2 linked regions of the Shinella zoogloeoides genome follow. The protein of the gene in region 2 interacts with the protein of the main gene of each other region in a pairwise test. Links are inferred from orthologs where the notes say so. Each region holds a gene or a part of one and is shown on either strand. Other genes may lie near its edges.

Region 1 (3,156 bases), 1.5 Mb from region 2 along the record:
CCCGATCCGATCGAGGTGCTCAAGGCCGACAACGCCGACCTCAGGGACAAGTATCTGCGCCTAGCCGCCGAGATGGACAACCTGCGTCGCCGCACCGAGCGCGACGTGAAGGACGCCAAGTCCTATTCCGTCGCCGGCTTTGCGCGCGACATGCTGGCCGTGTCCGACAATCTGCGCCGCGCGCTCGATGCCATCCCGGCCGACGCGCTCGAAAGCGGGGATGCCGGCCTCAAGGCGCTCGCCGAAGGCGTCGAGATGACCGAGCGCTCCATGCTCGCCGCGCTGGAGCGTCACGGCGTGCGCAAGCTCGATCCGATGGGCGAGAAATTCGATCCGAACTTCCATCAGGCCATGTTCGAAGTGCCGAACCCGGAGGTCGCCAACAACACGGTGGTCCAGGTCGTGCAGGCCGGCTTCGTCATCGGCGAGCGTGTGCTGCGCCCGGCCATGGTGGGCGTATCCAAGGGCGGCCCGAAGGCCCCCGCCGGCGAGGCGAGCGCCGCACAGGCCTGATAGGCCCTTTCGACGATCAGGACGCCCGCAGCAGCAATGGTGCGGGCGTTTTTCTTGGCCGGGCGATGACGACCGGCAGGCATTCTCCATCCCGAAAGGAAGGCCGTGTCGGAAACCGTGTGGATCATCGCGCTCGGCGCGATCGTCGCGGGCTTCGTGCAGGGCCTGTCCGGCTTCGCCTTCGGCCTCGTTGCCATGTCTTTCTGGGCTTGGACGATCGAGCCGCAACTGGCAGCCGTGCTCGTCGTATTCGGGGCGCTGACGGGGCAGGTGGTCGGCGCACTGTCCGTCCGGCGCGGCTTCAGCCTGCCGGTTCTCCTGCCCTTTCTCGTCGGCGGCCTTGCCGGCATCCCGATCGGGACGGCGATCCTGCCGATGCTCGATGCGCGGCTTTTCAAGACCGTGCTTGGCCTCGTGCTGGTCGTCTGGTGTCCGATCATGCTGTTTTCGCGTGCGCTGCCGCCGGTCCGCTTCGGCGGTCGGCTGGCGGACGGCGCGGCCGGCCTGGTCGGCGGCGTCATGGCCGGCCTCGGCGGCTTTTCCGGCCCGGTGCCGACGCTCTGGTGCACGCTGCGGCAGATTGACAAGGACACCCAGCGCACGGTCATCCAGAATTTCAATCTGGCGACGCTCGCCGTCACCATGGCGACCTATTTCGCCACCGGCATGGTCAAGGTCGAGATGGTGCCGATGTTCGCCGTCGTCGCCCCGGCCATGCTTTTGCCGACCCTGCTTGGCAGCCGGCTCTATATCGGCATCAGCGAAGCGACCTTCCGCCGCATCGTGCTCGGGCTTCTGACGGCCTCGGGCGCGGCGATGCTCGCCGCCACGCTGCCGCCTCTCTTCGCATCTGCATGAGCCGAACGAAAACCGCCGCAGGACGTTGGTCCGCGGCGGTTTCGGTAGGCGATCGATAGTGGTGCCTACGCGGCCTCAGGCCGCGTTGGACGCCTGTTCCTCGCTGAGGCAGGCGTAGACCGCGCTCTCGCTGTCGGACGCGCGCAGCTTGGCGACCATGGCAGGATCGCGCAGCACGCGGGCGATGCGGGAGAGCGCCTTCAGATGGTCCGCCCCGGCGCCTTCCGGCGCCAGAAGCAGGAAGACGAGGTCGACCGGCTGGTCGTCCAGCGCCTCGAAGTCAACGGGAGTCTCGAGCCTCGCGAAGAGGCCGGTGATCTGCGTGAGTTCCTTCAGCTTGCCGTGCGGGATGGCGATGCCATTGCCCACGCCGGTCGAACCGAGCCGCTCACGCTGAAGGATGACGTCGAAGATCTCACGTTCCGGAATTCCGGTGATCTTTGCCGCTTTCGTTGCCAGCTCCTGAAGCAGTTGCTTCTTGGAATTGGCCCTCATCGCCGGAATAATCGCACTTTGCTGCAGCAAACCTGCCAATGCCATGCTCTTGTCCTCGTGCGCTGCGTGAAGGGTTTGAAGAAACGTGGTGCCGCTTTCCGGCACCACGATCCCGTCACTCAGCCTTTGATATTGGCTGCGTCGATCCAGCCAATATTGCCGTCGTTGCGTCGGTAGACGATATTGAGCTGCTCCGATCCGGCGCTGCGGAAGAGAAGAACCGGGTCGTCCGTCATGTCGAGCGCCATGACGGCGCTTGCGACGGACATGGTCCGCAGTTTCTTCGTGCTTTCCGCAACGATGGTCGGTGCGTAGTCCTCGGGAAGCTCATCGTCTTCGTCGGGGACCGAATCCATCACCGTGTAGGCCACTTCTGCAAAGGCGTCGTGACCATTGCCGTTGTGGTGTGCCTTGAGTTTGCGCTTGTAGCGGCGCAGGCGCTTCTCGATCCGTTCGGAGGCCGATTGGAAGGCCGCCAGCGGATCGTTTGCTTCGCCATTTGCCTGCAAGGCCATGCCCGTATCCAGGTGGATCTTGCAGTCTGCGCTGTACCGCGATCCCGCCTTTTCCACGGTGACCTGGCTCGAATATCCTCCGTCAAAATATTTGGTTACGGCTTCTCCCATCTGCTCTTCAATGCGCTGACGGAAAGTTTCGCCGATTTCCATATGTTTACCGGATACACGCACACTCATGGAGGTTTCCTCTCGTTCGTGATTTGCGTGCAACAGTCTATGCCAACCTCATCCACGTTCCAAGCGTTTCAAGCATGCGATGGATTTTGCGTCGCATGCGGCAAAAAAAGCGGGGATATGTCTGGGATGCCGGTCTGCCTTCTCTTCAGAATTGGGGCGCGCATTAGCCCGTCCCGATGGTGAAGTCAATCGGTGGGTTCAGCCATCGTTAACTTCTTGAGGGGTGAAACGCTGATTTCCACGGCTTGGTTTCAGGAGAGGGCAGCCTTGGCGAGCGCCCGTTTTTCGCGCCGCCGCTGCACGGACGAGGGGATGTTCATCGCCTCGCGATACTTGGCCACCGTCCGGCGGGCAAGATCGACGCCGCCCTTGCGCAGCACGTCGACGATATCGTCGTCGGAGAGCACCGCATCGGGCGCCTCCTGCGCGATCATGGTACGGATGCGGTGTCGCACGCTCTCGGCTGAGTGGGAATCGCCGCCCTCCGCCGAGCCGATCGACACGGTGAAGAAATATTTGAGTTCGAAGAGGCCGCGCGGCGTCAGCATGTACTTGTTTGAGGTAACGCGGCTTACCGTCGATTCGTGCATCTTGA
Region 2 (3,194 bases):
CACCTCCGTCGCCGTTTCGCAGCTTCGCCAGAACATCGAGAAGGTGTCCCCGACCAACAGCCGCATCATGATCCTCGGCCCTTCCGGTTCCGGCAAGGAGCTGGTGGCGCGCATGATCCACCGCAAGTCCAGCCGCGCCGGCGGTCCGTTCGTCGTGCTGAACGCGGCGGCGATCACGCCGGAGCGTATGGAGATCGCGCTCTTCGGCACGGAGGGCACGCCCGGCCAGCCGCGCAGGACCGGCGCGCTGGAGGAGGCGCATGGCGGCATCCTCTATCTCGACGAGATCGGCGAGATGCCGCGCGAGACGCAGAACAAGATCCTGCGCGTGCTCGTCGACCAGCAGTTCGAACGCGTCGGCGGCTCCAAGCGCGTGAAGGTGGACGTGCGCATCATCTCGTCCACCGCCTACAACCTCGAAAGCCTGATTGCCGAGGGCGGTTTTCGCGAGGACCTCTACCACCGCCTCGCCGTCGTGCCGGTGCGGGTGCCGCCGCTTGCCGAGCGGCGCGAGGATATCCCGTTCCTCGTCGACATGTTCATGCGGCAGGTCAGCGAGCAGGCGGGCATCCGCTCGCGCAAGATCGGCGACGACGCGCTCGCCGTGCTCCAGGCGCACGACTGGCCGGGCAACATCCGTCAGCTGCGCAACAATATCGAGCGCCTGATGATCCTCGCCCGCAGCGACGGCCCGGATACGCCGATCACCGCCGACATGTTGCCGACGGAAGTGGGCGACATGCTGCCGAAGATCTCCACGCAGGGCGACCAGCACATCATGACGCTGCCGCTTCGCGAGGCGCGCGAGATGTTCGAGCGCGACTATCTCATCGCGCAGATCAACCGTTTCGGCGGCAACATTTCCCGCACCGCCGAATTCGTCGGCATGGAGCGCTCCGCGCTCCATCGCAAACTGAAATCGCTTGGCGTATAAGGCCCTCAGGGATTTGAGGGATTCGACGTCATGAAAGTCATCATCTGCGGCGCCGGACGCGTCGGTTACGGTATCGCAGAACGGCTCTCGGAAGAGGGCAACGACGTTTCGGTCATCGACAACCAGCCTTCGCTGATTGCCGCCATCACCGAGACGCTCGACGTCAGCGGCGTCGTCGGCCATGGCGCGCACCCCGAAGTGCTGGCGAAGGCCGGCGCCGACCAGGCGGACATGCTCATCGCCGTGACGCTGTTCGACGAGATCAACATGGTCGCCTGCCAGGTCGCCCATTCGCTGTTCAACGTGCCGACCAAGATCGCCCGCATCCGCTCGCAGAACTATCTGGCGCCGGAATATTCCGACCTGTTCTCCCGCGAGAACCTGCCGATCGACGTCACCATTTCGCCTGAGGTGGAGGTGGGCAAGATGGTGCTCAGGCGCATCTCCTTTCCCGGCGCGACCGACGTCGTGCGCTTTGCCGACGACCGCATCGTCATGGTCGCCATCGAATGCATGGAGGATTGCCCGGTCGTAGAGACGCCGCTGAAGCAGTTAAGCGAGCTTTTCCCCGATCTCAGCGCCACCGTCACGGGCATCTTCTCCAACGGCAAGCTCTTCGTGCCGAACTCCTCGGACCAGCTTCACTCCGGCGATCTCGCCTATGTGGTCTGCGACAAGGGGCATGTGCGACGCACGCTGGCATTGTTCGGCCACGAGGAGCAGGAGGCGGCGCGCATCGTCATCGCCGGCGGCGGCAATATCGGGTATTTCGTCGCCAAGGCCATCGAGGACTACCAGCCCAAGACCCGGCTGAAGATCATCGAGAGCGACCGCGAACGGGCCGTGGCGGTCGCCGACAAGCTGCGCAACGCCGTCGTCCTGCATGGCTCCGCGCTGGACCAGAAGATGCTCTTGCAGGCCGATATCCAGGACGCGGACCTCATCGTCGCGCTCACCAACAACGACCAGATCAACATTCTCGGCAGCGTGATGGCCAAGCGCCTCGGCTGCAAGCAGAACCTCGTCCTGATCAACGATCCGGCCTACGAGGATTTCACCAAGTCGCTCGGCATCGATGCGCATATCAACCCGCGCGCCGTCACGATCTCCGGCATCCTGCAACATGTGCGCAAGGGGCGCATCCGCTCGGTCTATGCGGTGCAGAAGGGCTCGGCCGAAGTGATCGAGGCCGAGGCGCTGGAAACCTCTCCGCTCGTCGGCAAGCCGCTGCGCGAGATCGAGCTGCCGCCCGGCATCCGCATCGGCGCGATCTATCGCGACAAGGCGGTGATCCGGCCGGACGGCAACACGAAGATCAAGGCGAAGGACCGGGTCGTGCTCTTTGCCGCCGCGGCCGCCGTGCGCCATGTCGAACAGCTCTTCCGCGTCAGCATCCAGTACTTCTAGGGTCTTCCATGCCTCGCTTCGCCTATGTCAACGGTCGCTATGTCCGCCATGCCGAGGCTGCGGTCTCCATCGAGGACCGCGGTTTCGTCTTCGCGGACGCGGTCTACGAGGTCTGCCAGATCCAGCAGGGCCTGATCGTCGATCTGACACGCCATCTCGACCGCCTAGACCGCTCGCTCGGCGAAATCCGCATCCGCCCGCCGATGCCGCGCGCGGCGCTTGTGGGCATCATGCGCGAGGTGCTGCGCCGCAACCGCGTCGTCGATGGCATGGTCTATCTCCAGGTGACGCGGGGCAGGGCGAAGCGCGACCATGTGTTCCCGTCGCCGGAGGTAAGGGCATCCTTCGTCGTGACGGCGAAATCGATGAACCCTGCCGTGAACGCGGCGAAATATGCGGCGGGAATCAAGGCGATCACGGTCGCCGAGAACCGCTGGGGCCGGGTCGATATCAAGACCGTCGGCCTCCTGCCGAACGTGCTGGCCCGCCAGCAGGCGAAGGAGGCGGGCGCGCAGGAAGCGATCTTCGTCGACGCCGACGGCAACGTGACCGAGGGCGGCGCGACGAACCTGTGGATCGTCGACAAAGTGGGAACGCTTGTCACGCGCCCCGCCGACCACGGCATCCTCAAGGGCATCACCCGCACCACGCTGATGGATGTGGCGGAAAAACTGGGTATCGCGGTCGAGGAGCGGCGGTTCTCCGTGGCGGAGATGCTGGAAGCGCGGGAAGTTTTCGTCACCGGGGCGACGACGATCTGCCTGCCGGTGGTTTCCATCGACGGACACACGATCGCAAACGGCCATCCCGGCATGACCGCGCAGAAAATCCGGGAGGCCTTTTTCGCCGTTGC

Evidence for each region.
Region 1: the proteins of trkA (region 2) and ptsN interact in binary tests that used the Escherichia coli proteins (3 or more experiments, as listed by UniProt). The link is inferred for Shinella zoogloeoides from one-to-one orthologs.

Annotation. Positions count from the first base shown.
Region 1 is NZ_CP132311.1:6,200-9,355, forward strand. The notes cover bases 180-3,014. They hold ptsN (PTS IIA-like nitrogen regulatory protein PtsN), read right to left. Parts: upstream 1,912-3,014; coding sequence 1,447-1,911; downstream 180-1,446. Other genes in these bases: grpE (nucleotide exchange factor GrpE), read left to right, coding at 180-513; Q9316_RS00925 (sulfite exporter TauE/SafE family protein), read left to right, coding at 619-1,371; hpf (ribosome hibernation-promoting factor, HPF/YfiA family), read right to left, coding at 1,986-2,561; rpoN (RNA polymerase factor sigma-54), read right to left, coding at 2,813-3,014. Outside these bases: more of grpE, read left to right, coding at 1-179; more of rpoN, read right to left, coding at 3,015-3,156. UniProt on the Escherichia coli protein: Seems to have a role in regulating nitrogen assimilation.
Region 2 is NZ_CP132311.1:1,490,610-1,493,803, forward strand. The notes cover bases 280-3,152. They hold trkA (Trk system potassium transporter TrkA), read left to right. Parts: upstream 280-964; coding sequence 965-2,341; downstream 2,342-3,152. Other genes in these bases: ntrX (nitrogen assimilation response regulator NtrX), read left to right, coding at 280-934; Q9316_RS08440 (D-amino-acid transaminase), read left to right, coding at 2,350-3,152. In the rest of the region: more of ntrX, read left to right, coding at 1-279; more of Q9316_RS08440, read left to right, coding at 3,153-3,194. UniProt on the Escherichia coli protein: Part of the constitutive potassium transport systems TrkG and TrkH. May regulate the transport activity of TrkG and TrkH systems. Binds to NAD(+) and NADH.